3 regions of the Rahnella sp. PCH160 genome follow, and region 1 is predicted to be linked to each of the others. Evidence: predicted binding sites of a transcription regulator. Region 1 holds the regulator's gene; each other region holds the start of a gene.
What was found. Region 1 encodes ArgR, which controls arginine synthesis, uptake and breakdown. Its sites were predicted from a motif close to ANTGAATAAAAATACANT; they were not measured.
Positions count from the first base shown of each region.

Region 1 (9,985 bases):
CGTGGCTTCATCAACAAACTTCATTTGTACCGTCTCCGTAAATCATTCACCGGGCAGCTAGTGTTTAGCTACCGGGTTTTGCTCTGTCCGACGTGGCCACCAGCGATGGCCAACTGCGGAAAACATTGCCCCCGCCACCACCACAATTGCCCCGATATAACCAATAAAATTGAGCACGGGTGCAGCAAAAAAGTCAGGCCAGGCAAGTGCCAGTAAATCTGAAAATAGCAGGGTAAACAGCGGAGTCAGCGTCACAATTGCACTGACCTGGGCCGCCTGCCATCTCGCCATCGCTTCCGCTAAGGCGCCATATCCTACTAAGGTATTCGCGCCGCAAAACAACAGACAGGCAAACTGCCAGCCGCTGAGCTGTGAAAGCACCGCCGGGCTGGCCAGCGGGAGCAATGCGATAGAACATAAAGTGTACAGAAAAAACAGGATCTGCGGTGAGGCGAGTTGGCGCAGCAATACTTTCTGTGCCACACCATAAATCACCCAAACCGAGGCTGCCCCGACACCAAAGATCACACCCAAAGTGTAATCCGTAAGGCGGGTAAAAATTTCTATCAAGCTGGTATTGAAGAATAATACCAGCCCGAAAATCAGCATACTGGCCCCAATGACCTGCGTGATGCGCATCCTTTCTTTCAGGATGATTATACTTGCCAGCATCATACCGACCGGCGAAAGCTGGCCGATAACCTGCGAGGCTGTCGGGCTAAGGAACTGCAGGGAAGAACTAAAAAGAACGAAATTCCCCAGCAATCCGCACGTGGCGATCAACACTATAACCAGCCAGCGTGGGCGATTAAAAATCGTTCTGGGCGGCAATCTGCGCTTAACGGCCAGAATGCACCCCAGCACAATTGCTGCCAGAGAAAACCGATACCAAACCACAGTAAAAGGATCCATTACCACCAGCACCTGCTTCATGGCGATGGGTAAAGAACCCCAACTCACGGCAGTAATCAGTGCCAACAGGATACCAACAGATGCCTGTGATTTCGTGTCCATATCCCGCCAGAATGGGCTAACCAGAATGTAAAAAGCCCCGCAACGAATTGCGGGGCTTACATCTATTTACTAAGACGCGAAAAACTTATTCAGCTTCGATGCTGATGTACTTACGGTTTTTCGGGCCTTTAACTTCGAACTTGACTTTACCGTCAGCCAAAGCAAACAGAGTGTGGTCCTTGCCGCAACCCACGTTAATACCCGCGTGGAATTTGGTGCCGCGCTGACGAACGATGATGCTGCCTGCCAGTACTGCTTCGCCGCCAAAGCGTTTTACGCCCAGACGTTTAGCTTCTGAATCGCGACCGTTACGTGTGGAGCCGCCAGCCTTTTTGTGTGCCATTGTTCCGCTCTCCTAATCTTAAGCGCTGATGCCGGTGATTTTAACGTCAGTGAACCACTGACGGTGGCCCTGCTGCTTACGATAGTGTTTACGACGACGAAACTTAACGATTTTGACCTTTTCGCCACGACCGTGAGCAACGACTTCAGCTTTGATTACACCGCCAGCAACTAATGGCAGGCCGATGTTAATTTCTTCACCGTTTGCAATCATCAGAACCTGATCGAACTCGATAGCTTCGCCAGTTGCAACGTCCAGCTTCTCAAGGCGAATAGTCTGCCCTTCGCTGACACGGTGTTGTTTACCACCACTTTGGAAAACCGCGTACATATAAAACTCCGCTTTCCGCGCACTCAACTTTGTATAGTCCAGAGGGCGCTATAAATATTCACAATAGGGCGCGAATTCTACGCAAAAAATCAGCATAAGACAAGAGCACAATGACGACAAAAGAAGAAAAAAAGCGCAGTTCTTTCGATATCATTTATCTACACTGTTTTTCAAGTACAATCCCCATTACAGTTAGCGCCATGTGCCAATGTGAGCCAGACCTCATTGCGGCGAAGAGAAAAACAGCCGAAAAAACACAATGAACCTAGAACAGATTATCGATCTTACCCAGGATGACATGGCTGCGGTTAACGCATCCATCCTTGAGCAGTTGAATTCAGAGGTTTCTCTCATCAATCAGCTGGGATATTACATCATCAGTGGCGGCGGCAAACGTATCCGCCCGATGATAGCAGTACTCGCAGCCAAAGCACTATCTTACGACGGCGATAAACACATAAAAGTCGCCGCTCTGATTGAGTTTATTCATACCGCCACATTACTGCATGATGACGTGGTTGATGAGTCCGATATGCGCCGTGGAAAAGCCACTGCTAACGCAGCGTTTGGTAACGCGGCAAGCGTGCTGGTCGGAGATTTTATCTATACCCGTGCTTTCCAGATGATGACGGATCTGGAATCAATGCCTGTTCTGGCCCTGATGGCAAAAGCGGTGAACGTGATTGCAGAAGGTGAAGTGCAGCAGCTCATCAACTGTAATGATCCGGACATCACCGAAGAAAGCTACATGCAGGTCATTTACAGTAAAACCGCCCGTCTGTTCGAAGCCGCCTCACAATCTTCTGCCATGCTGGCTGGCGGAAGCAGTGAGCAAATTAAAGCGTTGCAAGATTATGGGCGCTATTTGGGCACCGCATTCCAGCTGATTGACGATTTACTGGATTATGACGCAGACGGTGAAACGCTGGGCAAGAATACCGGTGACGACCTGGATGAAGGTAAACCGACGCTGCCGCTTCTTCATGCGATGCAACACGGCGATGCCGAACAGTCGGCGATGATCCGCAAAGCTATCGAAGAAGGCAACGGGCGTCACTTGCTCGAGCCCGTTTTGGCCGCTATGCACCAGTGGGGCTCTCTGGCTTATACACGCCAGCGCGCCGAAGAAGAGGCTGATAAAGCGATTCAGGCACTTCAGGCTCTTCCTGAATCCGAATATCGCTCAGCGCTGGAAGGTTTAGCGCATCTGGCCGTAAAACGCGATTTCTGATGTTTTCCTGACGTGCCTGTCTTTTACAGGCGCGTCAGTTTTAGCAAATCTAGGAATCGTCAGACTTACGCAGCCTGTTTAGTATTTCCGATACCCCTTCCCTCACGATAAAAGAGATGATCGTTTCGCGCTCAGGCTCCTTGAGTTGCTTATAACTTTCGATCCAGATCGCCAGTGGATCCTGATGTGACGTGTAAACATATTCAGCAGAATGTTCATTCATTGCCAGACTGGCGGCGGTGTTACCCGGCAGGCTGTCTATGTGATATTCCACCGCCCGCCCCTGGACACCACGTCGTCGCCGTTTAATCCAGCATAATCTGCGAGCCATCCCATGCACGCCTTGTGTTGATGTAGGAAGGCCATCTTTCCCGGTCAGTTCCTTTGCTGCAAACCACTCTTTTTTCATAACGATCCTTGTCTTTCTCATATAATCCAATAAGAAAGGTTGCTGTTATAAATCCATGAGAATTATGCGGATGTTTTCCCTTTTCACCGTAAGCCCATTTTAGAGAAGATATTAAAACAGACCATTTAGGAAAACGCCTATTTAACAGAAAGAAGATATTCAATTTTTCGGAATGAGTCTACTGTTGAAGAACATTGTTTCCATGAATTATGTTTATCAACAACAGAATATCGCCCATAAAAGTATTTTTTAGAAAGTTATGTAATCAGATTCCTATCCGGCCAATTAAGCAAGGATTTAAATCATTATAAAACAATGAGTAAAATGACTATTTCGCCACAATCGTCCCGTATTACCTCTGCAATCTATTAGTGCAGATCGTTATATCTCGCCCTCAAATCACTGAGATCTATAGATACGTTCAAAACATCAACACTTCAATAACGCATTCGTATTAAATGAATTCAAAATATACGACAAAAACAGATAGAAATGAAAAAAAGCAAACTGAATTTACTTGTTTGTTTTAATTTTAATAAGAATGTATTTTCTTAATCAGAGCAGAAAATATTTTTAGGAAACATTGATGAGATTGAATGGGAAACGACTAAACAATCATTGAAAATATGTTTTCAAAAAATAGTCTTATAAAAGTGATTTAAAAATAAGGAAAACACTATGATGACAAGGAATGAAGACTGGCATCAGGCTGATATTATCGCAGCACTGAGAAAAAAAGGGACGACATTGGCGGCAGTCTCACGCTCCGCCGGATTGAGCTCTTCAACGCTTTCTAATGCCCTTTCCAGACCCTGGCCAAAAGGAGAGTTACTCATCGCCAGCGCGCTGGGCATCCACCCTTCCATTATCTGGCCAAGCCGCTACTTCGATGCCACCACCTTTAAGATCATTGAGCGCCGGTGCCGCATTCCGAATGAGAATAAATGATGTGAAGAAAGCCGCCGGAAATCCCAGCGGCTTCACATGCGGCTCATCAGTGATTGATAAACTGTTCACCCAGTTCGATATCTTTACGCAGGATATCCAGCATGGAATCCAGTGATTGCTGTTCAAAAGCGCTGAGCTTGCCAATATCAATGAGCTCAATGATCCCTTTTTTACCCAACAGAACAGGCTGTGCGAAGAAACGGGCATAATCGCCGTTACCTTCTACATAGGCGCATTCAACCACGTTGCTTTCGCCTTGCAAGGCACGAACCAGAGAAAGCCCGAAGCGTGCGGCCGCTTGACCCATAGACAAGGTGGCAGAACCGCCACCTGCTTTGGCTTCGACGACTTCCGTTCCCGCATTTTGAATGCGTTTGGTCATCGCAACGATTTCATCGTCACTAAATTCCACGTCAGGCACCTGAGACAATAAAGGAAGGATTGTCACACCAGAGTGTCCGCCAATCACGGGCACATCAATGTCTTCAGGATGCTTACCTTTAAGCTCAGCTACAAACGTGTTTGACCGGATTGCATCGAGTGTCGTCACGCCGAACAGTTTATTTTTGTCATACACGCCCGCATTTTTCAGCACTTCGGCAGCAATGGCGACCGTGGTGTTGACCGGGTTGGTGATAATGCCGATTAACGCTTGCGGGCATGTTGTCGCAACTTGCTGAATCAGATTACGGACAATGCCGGCGTTAACATTAAAGAGGTCGGAGCGATCCATACCCGGTTTGCGCGCCACGCCCGCTGAGATCAAAACAATATCCGCACCTTCCAGAGCTGGTGTTGCATCTTCGCCACAAAAACCTTTGATTTTGACGGCTGTAGGGATATGGCTCAGATCGACGGCGACACCCGGAGTAACAGGCGCGATATCATATAATGACAGTTCAGAACCGGAAGGTAGCTGGGTCTTGAGCAGAAGTGCGAGGGCCTGACCGATACCGCCCGCTGCACCTAGAACTGCAACTTTCATCCTATACTCCTTTTTAATCACTAACTTATAAGTATCGTGGGATTATTTTGGGTGTGACCATAATCACTTATACAGCTAAAAACAATCGCTCAACTGCTGGAAAACTGAGCCTGGTCGTTAAGAAAGTAAAAAAACACCTCTTCGTGCCTTTTTTCCGGCCTTTTATGACTTTTTATCGGAAAGCTTCACCTTAAAAGTAGCACCACAAAACACACCAGGTTAAAAAATGGTTAAATTCAATTCAATGTGAGAGCTGAATCGAGATCATGGGTATAACAACATCCTGACTCATTCCTTCACTACAATGCACAATTTCAGCATATTCATGACATCCAGTTATATTTTCCGGCGCCGATATTCCTGTCGGAATGCATAATTTGGTGGTTACCTGCTTGCCTTCTGTTGCATAAAAATGCAAATATCTGCATAATCAACGAAACGATGATACAGAGACCAGGGTGCAAAATGCGTAATCCTGCCAAACAGGAAGATTTGATCAAAGCCTTCAAAGCACTGTTGAAGGAAGAGAAATTCAGTTCTCAGGGCGAAATTGTCGTCGCACTTCAGGAAGACGGTTTCGAAAACATCAATCAGTCTAAAGTCTCACGGATGCTGACAAAATTCGGTGCGGTGCGAACCCGCAACGCGAAAATGGAGATGGTTTACTGTCTTCCTGCCGAAATCGGTGTGCCGACAACTACCAGCCCGCTGAAGAATTTGGTATTGGATATAGACCACAACGACGCAGTCGTCGTTATCCGCACCAGTCCGGGCGCGGCACAGTTGATCGCCCGCCTGCTCGATTCCCTGGGTAAATCCGAAGGGATACTGGGCACCATTGCCGGTGATGACACGATTTTCACCACGCCAGCAAGGGGTTTCAGCGTCAGACAGCTCCACGACGCCATCCTCAGTTTGTTTGAGCAGGAACTCTAGTCCAGCGATATATTGCGCTATTTCCTGCTGCCATTCTGTGTATGAGGTCAGAAGAAAAGAATTTCTGGCCTCAGTGTTTTAATTTTTCTCCTGTTCCCCTTATCCCTCTTTAGCGTTTCCCGGCAGGCTGTAAACATCCTCCTTACGCCATTACCTCTGTTAATTCCATTCACACGAACCACATTCCCGTCACATAAAGATTTCCAGGGTGTGATTGACTGCAAAATTAAGCACGAATAGTCAAATTCACTCAATCTATTGATTTTACGAAAAATTAACACAAAAAGATCGTTTTATACTCAATTTTTATTCCTTTTTGTTATTAAAAAATCAAATACCCCCCACATCACTACCAAAATAACTATTAGCAAACTATTAATATTGTGAGTGACTAGATGTATACTCATTTCCGTGGTGTGAAGCACCCGTTGTTGGAAACATAATAAAATAGACGAGGTCAAAATCATGAACGTTAAAACTACAATCGCAACATTAAGCATTCTCTCTGCCCTTTCATTTGGCGCTTTTGCAGCACAACCTGTTAGTCAGGATCAGGCCGCAAATCTCCAGTCACGCGGCATGATAAGCGTAAGCGGCGTTGCCGGCGCACCTTCTGATATCCGTCAGGCACTGTCTGACAAAGCGGATGCCAAAGGCGCTAGAGCATTTCGTGTGATCGAAGTGCGTGAAGAAGGTAACTACCACGCTACCGCAGAAATTTACCAATAAGTTTGGGTAAATGAAGCGAAGGGGCCTGAATGATTCAGGCCCGCGCAAAGCGCATCAAGACGGATTCGTCTCTGCCACATCAATGTTCCCCCACGCTTCCCGCGCTGCCGGACGCCGATATTCCAGAACTGATGAATCCAAATCTCAACCGACGTTGCTCTCTCATTTTTTGCATCAACGTCTATGGAATTAGGAAATTATCATGAAAATCATGACCACTATTGCCGCCCTTAGTCTGCTGTCTGCTGTTTCTTTCGGTGCGTCTGCCGCACAGCTGGTTTCTAATCAGCAGGCAGAAAACCTTCAACCTATGGGCACTATCAGCGTCAGCGGCGTCAATGGCGTCCCGACAGACATTCGTCAGGAGTTGTCCGATAAAGCCGACAACAAGGGCGCTAAATCTTATCGTGTGATCGAAGCGCATAACGACGGTGCTTATCACGCCACCGCAGAAATCTACCAATAAGATTTCTGAGTCAGTCCCTGATATGAAGCCACTGTTTGAGTACTTGAATTAGCGTTACCGGGTTTCAACAGCCACATACCAGCGAAAATTAATGCGCTGTTGAGGCTGGGAAGAGAGAAGACACTGCCACTGCCGCTCTCTTGCTAACGTAACCCTCGTCGTCCTGTCCGACGACACCCTTTGGCCCTCAAATTTTTTGAGGGCCTTTTTTTGTCAGAAAATCGCCACGTTGACAAACAACAGGCAAAAAAAAGCACAGCCATCGCTGTGCTTTCGGTTTATCGCTTACCGTTTTACTTTTGCTGAGCGGCTTCTGCTTTGGCAGCCAGCGCCGTCAGCAACTTCGCGTGAATCCCACCAAAACCGCCGTTACTCATCACCAGAATATGATCGCCCGGCAGTGACGCCTTGATCACCATATCGGCCAGTGAATCGACGTCCGCACTCCAGTGCGCAGGCTGAATGCAGCGCTCGGCCACTTCCGCAACCTGCCACGGAATATGCTGTGGCTGAAGCAGAAAGACTTCATCGGCGCGGCCCAGAGAAGGCGCCAGCTCGTTTTTGCTCATGCCCATTTTCATGGTGTTTGAGCGCGGTTCAAGAACCGCCAGAATGCGTGCCGTGCCGCCTACTTTGCTGCGTAATGCAGAGAGCGTTGCCAGAATAGCCGTCGGGTGATGCGCAAAATCGTCATACACGCTGACGCCATTTTCCACGCCACGCAGTTCAAGACGACGACGGGCATTGATAAAATCACCCAGCGCCTTACACGCATCTTCAGGTTTCACGCCAACATGACGCGCAGCGGCAATCGCCATCAGCGCGTTATGCATATTGTGTTCACCGACCAGATTCCAGTTCACCTGCCCGACCACGTCGCCATGCAGATAAACGTCGAAAGAGCTGGCATCCGGCGTCAGTTTTTTGGCATCCCAGGCACAATTTTCCGTTTCACCGGCAAATTCCTGTTCACTCCAGCAGCCCATCGCCATCACTTGCTTGAGCGGCGTGTCATGCTCAGGAAGGATAATTTTGCCTTTCCCCGGCACCAACCGCACCAGATGGTGGAACTGTTTCTGGATCGCTTTCAGATCATCAAAAATATCCGCGTGATCGAACTCGAGATTGTTGAGGATCAGTGTGCGTGGGCTGTAGTGAACGAATTTAGAGCGTTTATCAAAGAACGCACAGTCGTACTCGTCAGCTTCCAGCACCATAAACGGGCTGTTTCCGAGACGTGCAGAAACATCGAAATTACCCGGCACGCCGCCAATGACATAGCCAGGCTCATAGCCACAGGCTTCGAGGATCCATGTCACCATCCCGGCGGTCGTCGTTTTACCGTGCGTCCCCGCTACGGCAATGACCCAGCGCCCCGGCAGAACGTGATCGTGCAGCCACTGTGGGCCGGAGACATACGGGATCCCCTGTTCGAGCACGGCTTCGACGCACGGATTCCCGCGCGTCATCGCGTTGCCAATAATCACCAGATCCGGCTGAGGATCTAACTGAGCAGGATCGTAACCCTGGATCAGGTCGATCCCCTGGTTTTCCAGCAGCGTACTCATCGGTGGATAAACGTTGTCGTCCGAACCGGTTACCTGATGCCCTTGTGCTCGTGCCAGCATCGCCAGCCCGCCCATAAACGTGCCGCAAATCCCAAGAATATGAATGCGCATATATTTTCCATTAATGCCTTTAAGTCAGCCGCTATTCTACCGCTCAGAATCACCCAGAAGAAATGGATTTGCCTATGATTCGTCCATATATTTGGGCTAAACTGCCCATGCTCTTGTGAAGGTTTTATTAACGAACCGTTATCCATCCTAGATTCAGGGAACGTGTTATGAAAACGTTAGGCGAATTTATTGTTGAAAAACAGCAAGACTTTCCTCATGCAACCGGTGAGCTCACCGCCTTGCTGTCAGCAATAAAACTCGGCGCTAAAATCATTCACCGCGATATCAATAAAGCGGGTCTGGTTGACATTCTCGGCACCAGCGGTGTGGAAAATGTGCAGGGTGAAGTGCAGATGAAACTCGATCTGTACGCGAATGAAAAATTGAAAGCGGCGATGAAAGCGCGGGGGGAAATTGCCGGTATCGCGTCTGAAGAAGAAGATGAGATTGTCATTTTCGATGGCGAACGCGCTGAAAATGCAAAATACGTGATTTTGATGGATCCGCTGGACGGCTCTTCAAACATCGACGTTAACGTGTCAGTCGGGACAATCTTCTCGATTTACCGCCGGACATCTCCGCTCGGGCAGCCCGTGACGGAAGCAGACTTCCTGCAACCGGGGAACCGTCAGGTTGCCGCAGGTTACGTGGTCTACGGTTCTTCCACCATGCTGGTTTACACCACCGGCGCAGGCGTTCATGCCTTTACTTACGATCCTTCACTCGGTGTCTTCTGCCTCTCTCACGAAAAAGTCCGTTTCCCTGCAAAGGGCAACATGTACTCTATCAATGAAGGCAACTACATCAAATTCCCTCTCGGCGTTAAAAAATACATCAAGTATTGCCAGGAGCAGGATGAAGCGACGCAACGCCCTTATACCTCACGTTACATCGGTTCACTGGTTGCAGATTTCC
Region 1 covers NZ_JBLOGT010000001.1:475,564-485,548, forward strand. The annotation lists gene cgtA (Obg family GTPase CgtA) at 1-24, opposite strand, end outside; gene ACM5QY_RS02130 (DMT family transporter) at 58-1,014, opposite strand; gene rpmA (50S ribosomal protein L27) at 1,100-1,357, opposite strand; gene rplU (50S ribosomal protein L21) at 1,376-1,687, opposite strand; gene ispB (octaprenyl diphosphate synthase) at 1,947-2,918, shown strand; gene ACM5QY_RS02150 (DNA-binding protein) at 2,968-3,327, opposite strand; gene ACM5QY_RS02155 (helix-turn-helix domain-containing protein) at 4,006-4,275, shown strand; gene mdh (malate dehydrogenase) at 4,322-5,260, opposite strand; gene argR (transcriptional regulator ArgR) at 5,726-6,196, shown strand; gene yhcN (peroxide/acid stress response protein YhcN) at 6,662-6,925, shown strand; gene yhcN (peroxide/acid stress response protein YhcN) at 7,128-7,391, shown strand; gene mpl (UDP-N-acetylmuramate:L-alanyl-gamma-D-glutamyl-meso-diaminopimelate ligase) at 7,685-9,070, opposite strand; gene fbp (class 1 fructose-bisphosphatase) at 9,238-9,985, shown strand, end outside.

Region 2 (9,985 bases), 620 kb from region 1:
TTATCGTGGTTGTTCCTGCAATTTGACGGCACGCTGCCGTTTACCGAACTGGTCGATTTAGCGTGGCAGCAGGGGCTGACAGAGCCTGATCCGCGTGATGATTTGTCCGGGCAGGATGTGATGCGTAAGCTGGTGATCCTGGCGCGTGAAGCCGGTTATGACATCGAGCCGACGCAGGTTCGTGTGGAATCGCTGGTGCCTGCCGGTTGTGAAACGGGTTCTGTCGATCAGTTTTTCGAGGACGGTGAAGCGCTGAATCAGCAAATGGTTCAGCGTCTGGAAGCCGCGCGGGAAATGGGCCTGGTGCTGCGTTATGTCGCGCGTTTTGATGCCAACGGCAAAGCGCGTGTCGGCGTTGAAGCGGTGCGCGAGGATCATCCTCTGGCCGCGTTGCTGCCATGCGATAACGTTTTTGCCATCGAAAGTCGCTGGTATCGCGACAACCCGCTGGTCATCCGCGGGCCGGGCGCGGGTCGTGATGTTACTGCTGGCGCATTGCAATCTGACCTTAACCGGTTGACTCAGTTGCTTTAATTCTTTGCTCCCTCCCCTGCGAAGGGGAGGGTTGGGGTGGGGTATAGCAAACGACACTGAGTTGCCAGCTAAACCCCCTCCCGACCTCCCCCTTCGCAGGGGGAGGAGCTAAAACACTCATCTTCTCCTCTGCACTTTTCCCCCAACATGAAATTCCTTCAATTTGAGTGAAGATTAATCACACTCAGATGCATTTTTGCAGTTGACAGTTTTGCTCACTTCCTCCATTGTCTATCCATACGTTTAGACGTCTAGACGCTTACCAGATAAACCAATAATTAAAACGCAGTGATGCATGAGGTCGTGTTTATGAGCTTTTTCCACGCTAACCAGCGCGAGGCGCTGAATCAGAATCTGGCAGAGTTGCAGGGTCAGATTAACGTTTCTTTCGAGTTTTTCCCCCCGCGCACCAGCGAGATGGAAGATACGTTGTGGAGCTCCATCGACCGCCTCAGCAGCCTCAAGCCTAAGTTTGTGTCCGTGACTTATGGTGCGAACTCCGGCGAGCGCGACCGCACGCACAGCATCATTAAGGGCATTAAAGAACGCACCGGTCTGGAAGCGGCTCCGCACCTGACCTGTATCGATGCCAGCCGTGACGAACTGCGTCAGATTGCGCAGGATTACTGGGAAAGCGGTATCCGTCATATCGTCGCGCTGCGCGGTGATTTACCGGCGGGCGGCGGTAAGCCGGATATGTACGCGACCGATCTGGTGCATCTGCTGAAAGAAGTGGGCGATTTCGATATCTCGGTGGCGGCTTACCCGGAAGTTCACCCGGAAGCCAAAAGCGCGCAGGCCGACTTGATCAACCTGAAGCGCAAAATTGACGCCGGTGCCAGCCGCGCCATCACGCAGTTTTTCTTCGACGTGGAAAGCTACCTGCGTTTCCGTGACCGCTGTGCGGGTCAGGGCATTGATGTTGAAATCGTACCGGGCATCCTGCCGGTGTCTAACTTCAAACAGCTGACACGCTTTGCCACCATGACCAACGTGCGTGTCCCTCACTGGATGAACAGCCTGTTTGAAGGGCTGGATGATGATGCAGAAACCCGCAAAATGGTCGGCGCAAATATCGCGATGGACATGGTGAAAATCCTCAGCCGCGAAGGCGTGAAGGACTTCCATTTCTACACCCTGAACCGTGCCGAAATGAGCTACGCGATTTGCCATACGCTGGGTGTTCGGCCTGATATCGCGGTTCCGGTTCGTGCGTAAGTAAGTAAATAATTTCCACAATGCAGAAAGCAAAAAACCCGCGAATTCGCGGGTTTTTCTTTGGGCTTTCAGGCTGAACTAGCCGGTGTTGCGCATACCGGCTGCAACGCCTGCGATGGTCACCATCAGTGCCTGTTCGACATTCGCATCCTGCTTACCGTCTTTTTCCAGCTCGCGTGAACGGTGCAGCAACTCAGCCTGCAGGACGTTCAGCGGGTCGGTGTAGACGTTACGCAGTGCGATAGATTCAGCAATCCACGGCAAATCTTCCATCAGATGATCGTCGTTGGAAATCGCCAGAACCACTTTGATATCGCCTGCCAGCTGCTCACGCAGTTTCGCGCCCAGCGGCCACAGTTCTTTTTCGACCAGACGCTGATCGTAGTATTCCGCCAGCCACAGGTCGGCCTTGGCGAACACCATTTCCAGCATGCCGATACGCGTGGAGAAGAATGGCCAGTCATGACACATCGCTTCCAACTCATCGCGTTTTCCGTCATCGACCACGGCTTGCAAACCGGCACCCGCGCCCAGCCAGGCTGGCAGCATCAGACGGTTTTGCGTCCAGGCGAAGATCCACGGGATCGCACGCAGGCTTTCCACGCCGCCGTTGGCTTTACGTTTCGCCGGGCGTGAACCCAGCGGCAGTTTCGCCAGTTCCTGCTCCGGCGTCGCCGCACGGAAGTAAGGCACGAAGTCTTTATTCTCGCGAATATAGCCACGGTACATTTTGCAGGAAACGTCAGACAGCTGTTCCATAATGTCTACCCAGGCTTTTTTCGGCTCAGGCGGTGGCAACAGGTTGGCTTCCAGAATGGCGGAGGTATACAGCGCCAGACTGCTGATGGTGACTTCCGGCAGACCAAATTTGAAGCGGATCATCTCGCCCTGTTCGGTCACGCGCAGGCCACCTTTCAGGCTGCCCGGAGGCTGAGACAGCAACGCAGCCTGTGCAGGCGCACCGCCACGGCCGATAGAACCGCCGCGTCCGTGGAACAGCGTCAGCGCCACACCGGCTTTCTCACAGGTTTTGATTAATGCATCTTGCGCGCGGTACTGCGCCCATGAAGCCGCCATCACGCCCGCGTCTTTCGCGGAGTCGGAATAGCCAATCATCACCATTTGTTTGCCCTGAATGAGGCCGCGATACCAGTCGATGCTCAGTAATTGCTTCATCACATCGTCGGCGTTATTCAGGTCATCCAGCGTTTCGAACAGCGGCGCAACTGGCATCGGGAACGGACAACCGGCTTCTTTGAGCAGCAGATGCACGGCCAGTACATCAGACGGCGTACGCGCCATGGAAATGACGTAAGCAGCGATAGAGCCTTCCGGCGCTTCCGCGATAACCTGGCAGGTATCGAGCACTTCTTTGGTATTGGCGCTCGGTTCCCAGTGGCGCGGCACCAGCGGACGTTGTGAATTCAGTTCACGGATCAGGAAAGCCTGTTTGTCGGATTCTGACCAGCTTTCGTAATCGCCCAGCCCCAGATAACGGGTGATTTCGGCGATCGCATCGGTGTGACGGGTACTTTCCTGACGCACATCGATACGCACCAGCGGCACGCCGAAACAGCGTACGCGGCGCAGGGTGTCGAGCAACTGACCGTTCGCGATGATGCCCATGTTGCAGGCCAGCAGCGACTGGTAACAGGCGTAAAGCGGTTCCCAGAGCTGATCGTTTTTCACCAGCAGATCGTGAGGGCGCGCAACGCGTTCGCCTTTCAGACGGGCTTCGAGATATACCTGCGTGGTGGTCAGCTGTGTACGCAGCTGTTTCATGATTTCGCGGTACGGCTCGAGAATATCGGCACCACCGGCCCGCTCGCGCAGCTCCGGCGTACATTCGGTCATGGAGAGTTCTGAAACCAGCACGGCGATATCGCGCAGGAACAGATCGGTGGCTTTCCAGCGGCTCAGCAACAGAACGTGGCGGGTAATATCGGCGGTCACGTTCGGGTTACCGTCGCGGTCGCCGCCCATCCAGGAAGTGAAACGCACCGGCACGGCTTCCACCGGCATTTTGTAATTCAGTGACGTCTCGAGTTGCTCGTTCAGTTCACGCAGGAAAGCGGGAACGCCTTCCCACAGGCTGTTTTCGACCACCGCAAAACCCCATTTGGCTTCATCAACCGGAGAAGGGCGGTTCTTACGGATTTCGTCGGTGTGCCATGACTGCGCGATCAACTGACGCAGGCGGCGCATAATTTGTTTGCGCTCGTAATCGGCCAGATCGTTATGGTCGAGTTGCTTGAGGCAGTTATTCACTTCCACCAGTTTGTGGATCAGCGTGCGGCGGGCAATTTCCGTCGGATGCGCGGTCAGCACCAGTTCGATAGAAAGCTGGTCAACGGCGTCACGTAATTGTTGTTCAGAGAGATTTTTGGATTTCAGACGATCGAACAATTGTGCCAGAGCTTCAGGATTGCTGGCCGCTTCGCCGTGTGGCGAAATACTGTGATATTGCTCGGCTACGTTGGCTAAGTTAAGGAACTGGCTGAAAGCACGGGCAACAGGCAACAACTCATCATTCGAGAGATTTTGCAGCGTTGACAGCAATTCCTGACGATCAGCATCATTTCCTGCGCGTGAGGATTTGGACAACTTACGGATTTTCTCAACACGATCCAGGATATGTTCTCCCAACGTATCTTTGATCGTGTCGCCCAGCAATTTACCTAACATACTGACATTACTTCGCATTGCGGAATATTGTTCGTTCATATCACCTCTGACCCGTTCTCTCGTTTGATTTTTATATTCTGTAAATAACTTTCACCCGTCAGGCATTCATGCCCCGTTCACCCGCCAACCTGGCCATACTTTTTAAATGCCGCACCTGTTTTAACCCAAAAACACCCGATCACTCACGTTAAAAATGGTCTTTTTGGCAATGTCGCTGAAATTTAATTACAACAGCGACGATATCAGTTTGGCTAATCCATCATTTGTACAGTATCAAAGGGCGCCCGGAAGCGCCCTGATTGTTTCTTCATCAACCCTGATTCAGGATCAGTGATAGCAGAAGTGATGAACGACCTGAGAAATCAGCTCACGTGTCGGTTTTATGAACGCGGTATCAATATATTCATCTGGCTGGTGCGCCTGATCGATAGAACCCGGCCCCAGAACCAGCGTCGGGCACAGTTCCTGAATGAACGGCGCTTCGGTGCAGTAGTTCACGATTTCCGTTTCGACGCCCAGCAACTTTTCCACCACCTGCACCAGCGGGTGATCCGGCGGGCATTCATAACCCGGGATCGGCGGATGCAGTTCTTCGATGGCAATACGACCCGGCCAGCGCTGGCTGACAGGCTCCAGCGCTTCGTTGAGCAAGCCGTTGATATCGGCCAGCGTCAGACCGGGCAGCGGGCGGATATCCATGTGCATTTCGCAGCAGGCGCAAATACGGTTCGGCGCGTCGCCGCCATTGATGTAACCAAAGTTCATGGTCGGGTACGGGATCACGAAGCCACTGTGGTGGTAACGGGTTTTCAGCGTATTGCGCAGCGTCATCAGATGGGTAATTGACTCGTGCATCAGTTCGATGGCGTTCACGCCGCGCGACGGATCACTGGAATGGCCGGACTGACCGGTGATGCGGATGGCGTTCGACATATGGCCTTTGTGGGCACGCACCGGTTTCAGCGAAGTCGGTTCGCCGATGATTGCGCAGTCCGGACGAATTTTTGCGTTTTTGGAGAAGTAGCTGGCACCGGCCATCGTCGTTTCTTCATCTGCCGTCGCTAAAATATACAGCGGTTTAGTCAGTTTGGTCAGATCGACATCGCGAAGCGAATCGAGGATAAACGCGAAGAAACCTTTCATGTCGGCAGTCCCCAGACCATAGAGCTTATTTTCATGTTCGGTCAGGGTGAAAGGATCGCGTGTCCAGCGTCCGTCATCGAACGGAACGGTGTCGGTATGACCGGCCAGCAGTAAGCCGCCTGCGCCGTGACCTGTGCTGGCTAACATATTGAATTTGTTGCGCGTACCTGGAACGGGTTGCACTTCAATTTTGAAGCCTAAATCACCGAACCAGCCTGCCAGTAAATGGATTAGCGTCTCATTGCTCTGATCCAAAGCAGCGTCCGTTGCGCTGATGGAAGGGGTTGCGATTAACGCCCGATAGAGCTCAATAAAAGGAGGTAATTTCATCTTCACTGTTGACAGCCTTTAGTTAGGGTAGTATTCATATTCATGCAATAATTGTGAATAAAAATACAATAAGCCAGTGCGTAAGGAAACCAGAATAATTATCCGGCCCCTTACCCAAAATTGAGAAGGTGAACAGACCCTATGTTGAATACGCTGATTGTTGGTGCCACAGGTTATGCCGGAGCTGAACTCGCGGCCTATCTGAACCGCCACCCACATATGAACATAACCGGTTTAACGGTTTCAGCGCAAAGTGCAGATGCAGGAAAATTGCTTTCCGATTTGCACCCTCAATTGAAAGGCATCGTCGATCTGCCTGTTTTGCCGCTCAAAGACGTGGCAGAAGCAGCGAAAGGCGTCGATGTGGTATTTCTGGCGACCGCGCATGAAGTCAGCCATGATTTAGCCCCGCAGTTTCTGGCGGCCGGTTGCGTGGTGTTTGACCTGTCCGGGGCTTTCCGCGTTAGCAAACCGGAGTTCTATACCGAATTCTACGGCTTTGAGCATCAGCATCTCGATTTGCTCGACAAAGCCGTGTACGGTCTGGCCGAATGGCAGGCTGACAAATTAAAAGACGCGCAGCTGATTGCCGTGCCGGGGTGTTACCCGACCGCTTCCCAGCTGGCGCTGAAACCGCTTATCGAAAACGGCTTGCTCAATGACAGCCAGTGGCCGGTGATTAACGCCACCAGCGGCGTCAGCGGTGCAGGCCGTAAAGCCACGCTGGGCAACAGCTTCTGCGAAGTCAGCCTTCAGCCGTACAAACTCTTCAGCCATCGTCATGAACCTGAAATCGCCGAGCACCTTGGCGTACCGGTGATTTTCACGCCGCATCTGGGTAACTTCCCGCGCGGTATTCTGGCGACCATTACCTGCCGTCTTAACGTAGGTGTGACGGAGCAGGATGTGGCGGAAGCTTTCCACAATGCGTATCACGACAAACCGCTGGTGCGTCTTTACACCAAAGGCGTTCCGGCGCTGAAAGACGTGGTCGGTCTGCCGTTCTGTGATATCGGTTTTGCGGTGAAAGGCGAACATCTGATTGTGGTGGCGACGGAAGATAACGTTCTGAAAGGAGCGTCCGCGCAGGCAGTGCAGTGCATGAATATCCGCTTTGGCTTCCCGGAAACACAATCCCTGCTTTAACAATCCTCAGATTGTCAGCAAACAGAAAACACGCGTCCCTGAGCGTTTATTCAGACGTTCGGGGATGCTAAATTAAATTAAACGCATTGTTATTAATTAACATAATCAACCGATCGAGGCGTAAACAGCTATGAATCCGTTAGTCATCAAGTTAGGTGGTGTGTTGCTGGATAATGAAGAAGCACTTGAGCGCCTGTTCATGGCGGTTGTGGCTTATCGTCAGGAATATCATCGTCCGCTGGTGATCGTTCACGGTGGCGGCTGCCTGGTTGATGATCTGATGAAAAAGCTGAATCTTCCTGTCGTGAAGAAAGCCGGTCTGCGTGTCACACCAGCCGATCAGATTGACATTATTACCGGCGCACTGGCAGGCAGCGCGAACAAAACCTTGCTGGCGTGGGCGGTGAAGAACCACATTAACGCCGTCGGCCTGTCTCTGGCAGATGGCGGTACGGTCAGCGTGACCCAGCTGGATGAATCTCTGGGCTTCGTCGGTAAAGCCGAAGCGGGCAATCCTGCGCTGATCAATACCCTGACCTCTGCGGGCTATCTGCCGATTGTCAGCTCTATCGGTATCACCGAAGCCGGTGAGCTGATGAACGTCAATGCCGATCAGGCAGCAACCGCTTTGGCGGCGACGCTGGGCGCGGATTTGATTCTGTTGTCAGACGTCAGCGGCATACTCGATGGCAAAGGCCAGCGCATTCCGGAAATGAGTGCGGAAAAGGCTGAACACCTGATCGAGCAGGGCATTATTACTGACGGTATGATTGTCAAGGTTCATGCTGCTCTGGACGCCGCACGGACTCTCGGACGGCCGGTGGATATCGCCAGCTGGCGTCACGCCGAGCAATTACCGGCACTCTTTAACGGCGTTGCGATCGGCACACGCATTCTGGCGTAATTTGCCCATCGACAGGCTTACGACCTGGCGCGCATTTGGTACACACTTTTGTCAGGGCGCAGCAGTTTGCGCCCTTTTGCATAAAAAAATTCAGGAGCAGGAAAATGGCACTTTGGGGCGGACGTTTTACTCAGGCAGCGGATCAGCGGTTTAAAGAACTCAATGACTCACTGCGTTTCGACTACCGGCTGGCAGAGCAGGATATTGTGGGCTCCGTCGCCTGGTCCAAAGCGCTGGTGACCGTGAATGTGTTAACGGCTGACGAACAAATTCAGCTGGAAGAAGCGCTGAACATTCTGCTGGAAGAAGTCCGTGCTAACCCGCGCGCTATTTTAGCCAGCGATGCAGAAGATATTCACAGCTGGGTTGAAGGCAAGTTGATCGACAAAGTCGGCAATCTTGGCAAGAAACTGCACACCGGCCGCAGCCGTAACGATCAGGTCGCGACTGATATCAAGTTGTGGTGTAAAGCGCAGGTGGCTGAACTGGGCGACGCGCTGTATCACCTGCAACAGGCACTGGTCGCCACGGCTGAAGCCAATCAGGACGCCGTGATGCCAGGTTATACACACCTGCAACGCGCGCAGCCGGTGACTTTTGCGCACTGGTGTATGGCGTATGTGGAAATGCTGGCGCGTGATGAAAGTCGTCTGAAAGATACCCTGACCCGTCTGGACGTCAGCCCGCTGGGTTGTGGCGCACTGGCCGGCACAGCGTATCCGATGGATCGCGAGCAACTGGCGGGCTGGTTAGGTTTTGCGTCTGCCACCCGCAACAGCCTCGACAGCGTTTCCGACCGCGATCACGTGCTTGAGTTACTGTCTAACGCCGCCATCAGCATGGTCCACCTTTCCCGTTTCGCCGAAGATCTGATTTTCTTCAACACCGGCGAAGCGGCGTTTATTGATTTGTCCGACCGCGTGACGTCCGGTTCTTCCCTGATGCCACAAAAGAAAAACCCGGACGCACTGGAACTGATCCGCGGCAAATGTGGCCGTGTTCAGGGCGCGCTGACCGGCATGATGATGACCATGAAAGGCCTGCCGCTGGCGTACAACAAAGACATGCAGGAAGACAAAGAGGGGCTGTTCGACGCGCTCGATACCTGGATGGATTGCCTGAATATGGCGTCGCTGGTGCTGGAGGGCATTCAGGTGAAACGTCCTCGTGCGAAGGAAGCTGCGCAGCAGGGTTACGCGAATTCCACCGAACTGGCGGATTATCTGGTCGCCAAAGGTGTGCCGTTCCGCGAAGCACACCACATTGTCGGTGAAGCCGTGGTTGAAGCCATCAGACAAGGCAAAGCGCTGGAAGCCTTAACGTTGGCCGATTTGCAGAAATTCAGCAGCGTGATCGGCGATGACGTGTATCCGATCCTTGAGCTGCAATCCTGCCTCGATAAACGAGCAGCCAAAGGCGGCGTTTCTCCGCAACAAGTCGCACAGGCGATTGCCGACGCGAAAGCGCGTTTAGGGCTGTAGGTTTTTAGTTTTCTCCCCCGAAGAACCGGGGGAGACATTCCCATCAATAACTCCTCTCCTCCCATTCCCGCGGGCTTTTCGTCAGCACTTCGCTGCCGCTTTCTGTTACCAGAACATCATCCTCAATCCTCACACCGCCCAGACCCGGAACATAAATACCCGGTTCGATGGTGATCACCATGCCCTGTTCCAGCGGCTGCGTATTTTGCGGGCTGAGCGCGGGGGCTTCGTGGACATCCAGCCCTAATCCATGCCCCAGATTGTGGCTGAAGTATTCGCCAAATCCGGCCGCAGAAATAATGTCGCGCGCCACGGCATCGAGTTCCTGACAACGAATTCCCGGTCTGACGGCGTCGCGTGCGGACTGCTGGGCGAGAAGTACCGTGTCGTATAACGTTTTCAGTTCTGTACTGACGCTGCCCAGCGCGAATGTCCGCGTCATATCGGAACAGTAATGCTGGCAGACCGCGCCAAAATCAATCGTCACTAATTCACCCGCCGCGAGCTTTTTATCCGTCGGGCGCCCGTGTGGCAACGCGCCGCG
Region 2 covers NZ_JBLOGT010000001.1:1,097,928-1,107,912, forward strand. The annotation lists gene ACM5QY_RS05035 (bifunctional aspartate kinase/homoserine dehydrogenase II) at 1-534, shown strand, start outside; gene metF (methylenetetrahydrofolate reductase) at 844-1,752, shown strand; gene ppc (phosphoenolpyruvate carboxylase) at 1,831-4,476, opposite strand; gene argE (acetylornithine deacetylase) at 4,765-5,916, opposite strand; gene argC (N-acetyl-gamma-glutamyl-phosphate reductase) at 6,052-7,056, shown strand; gene argB (acetylglutamate kinase) at 7,187-7,960, shown strand; gene argH (argininosuccinate lyase) at 8,065-9,441, shown strand; gene ACM5QY_RS05070 (M24 family metallopeptidase) at 9,485-9,985, opposite strand, start outside.
Region 2: argC (N-acetyl-gamma-glutamyl-phosphate reductase) is a predicted target of ArgR. The motif match lies at 5,963-5,980, and genes of this name have one in related genera.

Region 3 (9,985 bases), 1.0 Mb from region 1:
CCGCATGCGCGTTGTTCCAGGCCATCTGCAGACAGCTGAATATGCTGCTGTGGTTGAAACTGTCGAGTGCAAAAAAGTTGAGCAAATTGCCCATCGTTTCCTGCGGATAGTGCTCGTTAAATAACGTACGGGTGCCGGTCATGGTCAGCGGAACCAGCAAATCGTTATTTTCATCGCGGGCGTTAACATCACGAATCGACATCAATGACAGTTTATTGGTCACGTCCAGCAGGCGTGCGATATTCTCGGCGCGTTCCAGATAACGCGCCATCCAGTACAGTTCGCTGGCTGTTCTGCTTAGCATGCGTCACCCTCCGTTGGATCTTCCGAATCGTCTTCCAGCACCCAGGTATCTTTGGTGCCACCGCCCTGAGATGAGTTCACCACCAGCGAGCCTTCCTCCAGCGCGACGCGGGTTAACCCACCCGGCACCAGACGAATTTCAGCGCCGGTCAGTGCAAAAGGCCGCAAATCGATATGGCGCGGAGCCAGACCGTTTTCGACAAACGTCGGGCACGTTGAGAGCGCCAGCGTTTCCTGTGCAATGTAGTTTTCAGGCCGGGTTTTCAGTAACTGACGGAAGCGTTCAATTTCAACTTTGCTGGCGGTCGGGCCGATCAACATGCCGTAACCGCCTGCACCGTGGACTTCTTTCACCACCATTTTTTCCAGGTTTGCCAGCACGAAAGAAAGATCGGATCCCTTGCGGCATTGCCAGGTCGGCACGTTGTTAAGTATCGGATCTTCGGCCAGATAGTAGCGGATCATCTCCGGCACATACGGATAGATAGACTTGTCGTCGGCGACGCCAGTGCCAATCGCATTCGCCAGCACGACGCCACCGGCGCGGTAGACTGACAGCAGGCCGGGAACGCCCAGCATTGAATCGGCGCGGAACGCCAGCGGATCCAAAAACGCATCGTCGAGGCGGCGGTAGATCACATCGATCTTGCACGGGCCTGCTGTGGTGCGCATCAGCACGGCACCGTCTTTGACGAAGAGATCAGCGCTTTCCACCAGTTCGACGCCCATTTGCTGCGCAAGAAAACTGTGTTCGAAATACGCGCTGTTAAAGCGGCCGGGCGTCAGGACAACCACCGTCGGATCATTCACCGTGGTGCTTTCCCGCAAGGTTTGCAGCAGATGGGAAGGGTAGCGGGAAACCGGTGCAATCCGTTGTTCGGCAAACAGTTCCGGATATAACCGCATCATCATTTTGCGGTTTTCCATCATGTAAGAAACACCGGACGGCGTGCGCAGATTATCTTCAAGCACGTAATATTCGCCATCGCCGCCGCGCACCATATCGGTTCCGGCAATGTGCGCGTAAGTATCGCGGTGAAGATCGATGCCTTGCATACAGGGCTGATATTGTTCGTTTGCCAGAACCTGTTCGGCCGGGACGATCCCCGCTTTCAGTATTTTTTGATCGTGGTAAATATCGTGCAGAAAAGCATTCAGCGCCTGAACGCGCTGACGAATGCCGCGATCAAGCATTTGCCATTCGCTGGCCGGGATGATCCGCGGAACACTGTCGAACGGGATCAGCCGCTCCGCGCCATCATCTTCACCGTAAACATTAAAGGTAATCCCCACCCGGTGGAATAACAGCGCCGCTTCCTCTTTTTTGCGCTGAACCGCCTGTTGATCGGCTTGCTGCAACCACTGCCAGTAGGCCTGATAATGACTGCGGTGCGTCCCGTCAGCCATTAGCATCTCATCAAAAAAGGGTGAATCGGAAAGGTCAATCTTGATCATCATCACCTCACAAACTGGACAGGCCGCAATTGAATCGTTCAATAACAATGAAGATCAGGCATAAAGTGTGCCAGCGTGCAAAACGGGCTGAAAATGAAGGAAAAAGAGGTCATGCCGCCCTGTTTAGGTGCAGAAAAGTTTCTGACTGAGTGAAAAGAGGGCAAAAATGGTCGTGTTACGGTAAGTATGGTCGCTGATGAAGCAACCGCCACCGGTGGCGGAAAAACATAAGAAACGTGAACGGACAGGCGAAAAAAAACCAGCCCGCAGGCTGGTCAGTTCGAAGTGCGGCTGGCGCGATTAACGGCGGACGGCGATGGCTTCGATTTCGATTTTCACGTCTTTTGGCAGACGGGCAACTTCAACGCATGAACGTGCCGGGAAAGGTGCGTTATGTTCGGTGAAAAAAGCTTCGTAAGTGGCGTTAACGGTGGCGAAGTCATTCAGATCTTTCACGAAAACAGTGGTTTTCACGATGTCTGAAACTTTCAGGCCAGCAGCTTCAACGATAGCCTGGACGTTTTCCAAAGACTGACGCGCCTGAGCGGCGATGTCATCGGCCACAGTGCCGGTTTTAGGATCAACAGGGATTTGGCCTGACGTGATGATCATGCTGCCCAGATCCACGCCCTGAACATAAGGACCGATTGCGGCGGGTGCGTTTTCAGTGCTGATTTCGCGGGACATAACGTCTCCTGATTTTGGGTTAGGGGGGTAAAAATCCAGCCACCAGTATACCCTAAATAATTCGGGTTGCAGGAAGGCGGCAAGTGAGAGAATCCCGATGAGCTGACTCAGGTCAGTGATTCGGGTGAAAGAGCGAAGCCAGCGCACCTGCAACCTGAAGTATGACGGGTATGGTCAATCGTTGTTGAGTACAACCTGATGCTCAAACTCTTTCTCGCAGTATTTGCATTTCAGATGAACGCCATCTGCACGCTGTTTTACCGCAAAGCTGGAATCCACTGGTTCAAAACGGCTGATGCAGTTGCCGTTCGGGCAGCGCAAAACCCCGATAATGCGGTCCGGCAACGTCGGCATCAGCTTCTTCACGACGTCGTAATTATCAATGCGGTTCACCGTGGCGCGCGGGGCATAGACCGCCAGCTGATTGACCTGTTCGTCGGTCAGGAACGTGTTTTCGATTTTAATAATATCTTTGCGGCCAAGTTCACCGGAAGGCAAATTCAGGCCGACGGTAACGCGCTGTTCTGTCTGCGTAAATTTAAACAGCGACAGCAATTTAAAGCCGACCTGCGCCGGAATATGGTCGATTACCGTGCCGCATTTAATGGCTTCAACCTGAAGTTTATTGTCGTGTGTCATGATCGTTTTCTCCTCAAGCTGACTGTGCAGTCTCTGCGTTCAATACCAGCGCCAGCAAAGCCTGACGCGCAAAAATCCCGTTGCCGGCCTGCTGGAAATACCAGGCGTAGGGCGTTTTATCGACATCCGGCGTGATTTCGTCGATGCGTGGCAGCGGGTGCAGAACTTTCAGGTGCGGCTGAGCGCCGTTCAGATCCGCCGCGCGCAGGACAAACTGCGCTTTGACGTTGGCATATTCAGACGGGTCCAGACGCTCTTTCTGTACGCGGGTCATGTACAGAATGTCGATTTCCGGCACGACTTCATCGATGCTGCTGTGCAGGCTGTATTCAATGCCTTTCTCTTCCAGCAGCGCCAGAATATACCCCGGCATGGCGAGCGCGTCGGGCGCGATAAAGTAGAAGCGGTTGCCGTTAAATTTCGCCAGCGCCTGCGCCAGAGAGTGAACGGTGCGGCCATATTTCAGGTCACCGACCATCGCGATTTTGATGTTATCGAGACGTCCCTGCGTTTCCTGAATGGTGAACAAATCCAGCAAAGTTTGCGTCGGGTGCTGGTTCGCGCCGTCACCGGCATTGAGAACCGGAATGCCACCAGAGAATTCAGTCGCCAGACGCGCCGCGCCTTCCTGCGGGTGGCGCATCACGATGGCATCCACGTAGGTGCTGATCACCGAAATGGTGTCTGCCAGTGTCTCGCCTTTCTTGCCGAGCGACGTATTGCTGCTGTCAGAAAAACCGACGACGGAAGCGCCGAGACGATGCATGGACGTCTCAAACGACAGGCGCGTTCGGGTTGAGGCTTCGAAGAAACAACTGGCGATCACTTTGTGTTTCAACAATTCCGGTTGCGGATTCGCTTTCAGGCTGGCCGCGGTGTCGAGCACCAGTTCCAGTTCCTCGCGGCTGAGATCGTTGATAGAAATGATGTCTTTTTGATAGAGCGGGTTAGCCATCGTTATTCTCCTGTTTCTTTGTTCTTAGAAGATGCGCGCTCAAACGCGACACACCCAAATTTTGGACAAAAAAAAGCCCCTGCAATGAGGGGCCTTTCTTTTTGATCAACTGAACGCTGACCGGAGATGCAACGGAAGAACAACGGCAGCGGGCTGCCTGATGGCACGGTGTCTGGTCGATCATCTGAGCACAAAACGTGGCAATTGTTCATAGGTTCTCCCGGCAAATTGTGGCGCATTATACGCGCGTCACCGGCGACATCAAGCGGAAAAATGGCCGATAAGCAAACGATTGGTATGGCTGAAAATGGAGACGAAAATTGTTAACTGGATCAAAAGGTATTGCCTTTCTTTTCTTTATGATGTGCAGACATTGAAACAGTATTTCATTTTAACTTTAACGAAGGGAAAACCATGATCACCGGTAACATTCATCAACTGCATTTAGTGCCTTATCTGCCCGCTGAATTGCGCGAAGCCATTGAGTATGTGAAGAAAAATATCACGGCACAAACACCGCTGGGTAAACACGATATTCGCGGGAACGACGCGTTTGTTCTGATTTCTAACGATTCAACCGCGCCTCAGGCGGAACGCCGTGCGGAGTTCCATGCCCGTTATCTGGATATCCAGATTGTCCTGAACGGGACGGAAGGGATGACGTTCAGCAATCTTCCGGCGGGAACCGTTGATACTGACTGGCTGGAAGATAAAGACATCGCGTTTCTGGCTGCCGGCGAGCAGGAAAAAACCATGATTATGCAGGCCGGTGATTTCGTGGTGTTTTATCCGGGCGAAGTGCATAAACCGCTGTGCGCCGTCGGCGAACCGGCCAACGTGCGCAAAGCGGTTGTCAAAATGGATGTCAATACGTTGTCTGCTTAACGGCCAGTCAGTTTAACGTTTTGTCCGTTTAAACAATTTCATCCGCCAGCGACGCAGCCTGCCAAGACGTTCTGGCGCTTTAAGTTTGTGTTTGATCCACACCACCTGCCACGGCTGGAGCCGCATCTGGCCGTTAAATACTTCTCCGCCAATCAGATCTTTGCCTTCCACCGCCAGTTTCAGCATTTGGGAATGATCGCTGATGTTAAACACGCAGGTGATCCGATCTTCGCTTTTCGGATCATAACGTTCCATGGCGAATAACGATTTGCCCAGATCAAACACGCGCTGGCCTGCCTGCGGCGAAAACGCCGGATGTGCGCGACGATGTTTAATCAGTTCCTGTAAGCCGTAAAATACGCGGGAGCGCAGGCTGTCTTTCTTCTCCAGTTCAGCCTCCAGTGTGCCGAGTTCCAGTTTTTTACGGTTGATGCGGCGGTTGATCCCGGACTGATGCATGCCGTCGAGATCGTTCTCGCTGCCGAGCAGGCTGTGGATGTAAATCGCCGGAACGCCGATAAACGAGAGCAACAGCGCCTGCGCTGCCAGGAATTTACGGGCTTTCAGGTCGATATCATCTTCCGGTTCGGTCAGGGCGCTGAGGTAATTAATATTCAGTTCATAAGGCGAATGTGTGCCGTCGCCGTTGTCTTTATAGGAGACGCGGCCTTCTTTGCGCAGTGTTTCCTGCGCCATATATTTGCGTTCATCGTCGGTGAGGAAGGTTTCCGTCGGGCGCAGGCCAATGCCGTCGTGGCTCGCCAGAAAGTTGAAATACGTGGTGTCCGGATAGCGCGCTTCTGCATTCAGGCTTTGCGCCCATTGTGTCAGGGTCGTGGTGTCCTGACGTAAAAAGGCGTAGAGCGTCAGCGGCGGTAACGGAAACTGATACACCATATGCGCTTCATCACCTTCACCGAAATAGCTGATGTTTTCGTGATGCGGCACGTTGGTTTCCGTGATGAGCCGTGTGCCGGGGATCACTTCGTCGAGGATCGTGCGCCAGACTTTAATGATGTTGTGCGCCTGGGGCATATGAATGCATCGCGTACCCACTTCTTTCCAGATATACCCGATGGCGTCGAGGCGGATCGACTGGCCGCCGCTGGCCGCGTACTGCAACAATACGTCGATGCTCTCCAGCAGAACCTGCGGATTTTTGAAATTGATATCCACCTGATCTTCGCTGAACGTCGTCCACAGATACAGTTCGGTGCCGTCGGCTTTGATAAATGGCGTCAGCAGCGGCGAGGCGCGCGGACGCACCACGCGGCTGTAATCGAGCTCGGGATTCGAGGCAATAAAGTAATCTTTGTAATACGGATCGTCGTGCAGGTAGCCTTTCATCCACTCGCTGGATCGCGAGATATGGTTGATGACGCAGTCAAACATCAGATTGAAATGTGCGGAGAGATGATGAATATCGGACCATCCGCCGAGATTCTCGTCGATCCGGCGGTAATCAATAACGCTAAAACCGTCATCCGAGCTGTAGGGATACATCGGCAGAATGTGGATGTCGCTGACGATCTCGCGCAGATAAGTATTGGCGAAATGGTTTAAGGTCGCCAGCGGCGGTTGCTCGCCGTGGCGAATATTGTCGCCGTAGGTGATCAGATAAATATGGGTGCCATCGACCCAACTTGTCGTGCGGTGTTTGCCGTAGTTCCATTTTTCAGCGAGATGCAGGATTTTTTTCAGCAGGTCAGCAATGTGTTCTCTGGGGTAAATCCGGCTTAAAAGACTTTCCAGCCGCAGGACATACTCGAGATTAACTGAGCTCATAGCGGTTCCTTCTTACAGCATTCTTTTTGTATGAAAAATAACAGTGCTCTGAAAAGGTTAGTTGAAAATGGCAGGCTTTGACGGCAGGAGAGCGATATAGCAGAGGATTCCGGGGGAATAAAACGGCATCACTTTGCCTTGTCGCAAAAGATGCCGGATAAAATCAGGCGTTGCCGAGGGTAGCGACCATCACGGCTTTGATGGTGTGCAGACGGTTTTCAGCCTGATCGAAGACCACGCTATGGCTAGATTCGAATACTTCGTCGGTGACTTCCATGCCGCCGTGCAGGCCGTATTCTTCTGCCATTTGTTTGCCGAGCGTGGTCTGGTCATCGTGAAACGCAGGCAAACAGTGCAGAAACTTCACCTTCGGATTGCCGGTCAGTGCCAGCATCGCGCTGTTAACCTGATACCCACGCAACAGATTTATACGTTCTTTCCAGACCTCTTTCGGCTCACCCATCGATACCCAAACGTCGGTATACAGGAAATCGGCATCCTTCACGCCGGTCGCGATATCTTCTGTCAACGTTATGCTGCCGCCATTTTCTTTTGCCAGATTTTCGCAGGTGGCGACCAGTTCAGCTTCCGGCCAGCAGGCAGAAGGCGCGACCAGACGTAAATCCAGCCCGCATAACGCTGCCGCTTCCAGTAACGAGTTCCCCATGTTGTTACGGGTATCGCCCAGATAAGCCAGACGCATGCCTTTCAGCGGTTTGCCTGGCAGATGTTCCTGCATGGTGAGCAAATCCGCCAGCAATTGGGTCGGGTGGAATTCGTTGGTCAGACCGTTCCAGACCGGGACACCGGCGTATTGCGCCAGTATTTCCACTTTATCCTGGCCGTAACCCCGATACTGAATACCGTCATACATCCGGCCAAGCACGCGGGCGGTATCTTTCATGGATTCTTTATGGCCAATCTGGCTGCCGCTTGGGCCGAGATAGGTGACTTTCGCCCCCTGATCGTATGCGGCAACTTCGAAAGAGCATCGGGTGCGTGTTGAGTCTTTTTCGAAGATGAGCGCGATGTTTTTGCCTTGCAGGCTGGCCTTCTCGGTGCCGTTTTTCTTAGCGGCTTTTAATTCTGCGGAGAGTTTCAGCAGGGACGAAATCTCTGACGGGGTAAAATCCAGTAACCTGAGAAAATGACGTTTACTCAACAAACTCATGATGTCGCTCCATAGCGCGTTAGCATTTCGGATTGAATTTAAATTCAATTTAACTGTATGAATATGCAATTACAACCCCGAAGCAAAAACTTTGTCGTTTATAGTGGAGGCGCGCCCTGTGGTGTGTGAAAATAGCGGTCAAACGTCACATTGATTGAGGACTGAGATATGGCAAACCGTGAATTGCTGGACGAACAACGTGAAGAGACTCGCTTAATCATCGAAGAGCTGCTGGACGATGGCAGCGATCCTGACGCGCTTTACACCATTGAACACCACTTATCTTCAGAGAAATTCGAAGTTCTGGAGAAAGCGGCGGTTGAAGCTTTCAAGCTGGGTTACGAAGTTACCGACCCGGAAGAGCTGGAAGTCGAAGACGGTTCTGTTCTGATGTGTTGTGACGTAATCAGCGAAATCGCGCTGAAAGCGGAACTGATCGACGCTCAGGTTGAACAACTGATGAATCTGGCCGAAGCCAACGGCGTCAACTATGACGGCTGGGGCACTTACTTCGAAGGCGATGACGACGAAGAAGGTGAAGAAGGCGAAGATGAAGATTTCGTCGATGAAGATGATGACGGGAAACGTCATTAATCGAGCCTGATTTATGAATAATCGGATTTAAAAGTAAAAGGCTGCCGGAGACGGTGGCCTTTTTTTATGGGGCTTCACTTATATGATGTTCGGAATGTATAACCCAGTACCTGTTATTTATATCTGATAGAATAACTATTCTATCTAAATTTATTCGCTGACATATTCACTTGGGAAATCACTTCATTGAAATTCATCAGTCAGTTGTAGTTAAATTTTAATGTTATTATTACGACATAGATCAATTTTTGCAGGTTTTTCAAGAGTATTGTATAGCTCTGCTTATCGAGGTATGAGTAAGTTCATGTATTTACATTCTCTTTTCCAAATAATCAAAGGAATCAGTGAAGGGGGGTATTTTGATAATCACTAACTCCAGAGACATTGTCATAGATTCATTTTCATACACACCTATATTATTATATTTTTCTTTTTCATTTTGTGTCGCGATTTTTCTTTATTGGGTTAGATCTTTTTCTTCATCCTTCAGAAATGCTCCTTTGTTTATTATTGCACTAATTATAAACTTGTGTGTATCTGCTTCATATTTGTATGCTGGAATTTATGGCAATGGGTTTACAAAGATAATTGACTTCCTAGAATACCCATACTTGCAGTATTCATGTTTAATTTTTTCTTTTTTATACATGTCGTTAATTCCAAAGGCCAGTGGGCCATTAAAGTGGAAATGGTGGTAGTTTAAATATTTATATCATGTTAATTACCTGTGGAGCATTGAAAATGGTTGATAGATATCGTTGATATTATAGCGCTATCTATCAGCCAATATTCATCTCATGTCACTATGGTAAATTGATGCCTTGAACATCACAGAACTCTATCATTCCATAGGCTGTAGGCACTCGTCCCTGCAGTGATATGTTCCCAAGTGATTGTTTCATATGAAAGTGTTAGTGTTTCATGAGGCAGGCAATTACTGTTAAGTATCACGTTGCGTATTCTGGCGAAGATGAACGGTCGTTCCGGCTGAACGTGAATGCGTTATTTCCTAACGCGCCCTAACTTCTTTTTATTACACCGACCGTTCACTTTTAGTCAACCTGTGCCAGTCGTTTTCTCATCGATTCACCTTTCATTTCCAGACGGTGCGAGTTATGCATCAGACGATCAAGGATCGCGTCCGCCAATGTGTTATCTCCAACGCAACCGTACCACTCATCCGTTGGCAGCTGGCTTATCATGACCGTGGCGTTCTTACCGTACCTGTCGTCCATCAGTTCCAGCAGATCGTTACGTTGCGCTGGTAGTAACGGTTCGAGACCCCAGTCATCCAGGATAAGCAACTGCGTTTTGGACAGTTGAGCAAGTTGTTTCCGGTAACTGCCGTCTGCCCGGCTGTGGGTCAGTTCAACCAGCAACCGGCTCAGTCGCCAGTACTGTACGCTGTAACCCTGCTGGCAGGCGTTGTTGCCCAGCGCACAGCCTACATAGGTTTTACCGCAGCCGCAGGGACCCGTTATCAGCAGGTTCTGCCCCCTGACCACCCACTC
Region 3 covers NZ_JBLOGT010000001.1:1,514,683-1,524,667, forward strand. The annotation lists gene ACM5QY_RS07035 (alpha-E domain-containing protein) at 1-304, opposite strand, end outside; gene ACM5QY_RS07040 (circularly permuted type 2 ATP-grasp protein) at 298-1,758, opposite strand; gene ridA (2-iminobutanoate/2-iminopropanoate deaminase) at 2,059-2,445, opposite strand; gene pyrI (aspartate carbamoyltransferase regulatory subunit) at 2,620-3,084, opposite strand; gene pyrB (aspartate carbamoyltransferase) at 3,098-4,039, opposite strand; gene ACM5QY_RS07060 (NanQ anomerase/TabA/YiaL family protein) at 4,454-4,924, shown strand; gene ACM5QY_RS07065 (alpha-amylase family glycosyl hydrolase) at 4,937-6,709, opposite strand; gene argF (ornithine carbamoyltransferase) at 6,873-7,880, opposite strand; gene rraB (ribonuclease E inhibitor RraB) at 8,049-8,474, shown strand; gene istB (IS21-like element helper ATPase IstB) at 9,527-9,985, opposite strand, start outside.
Region 3: argF (ornithine carbamoyltransferase) is a predicted target of ArgR. The motif match lies at 7,912-7,929, and genes of this name have one in related genera.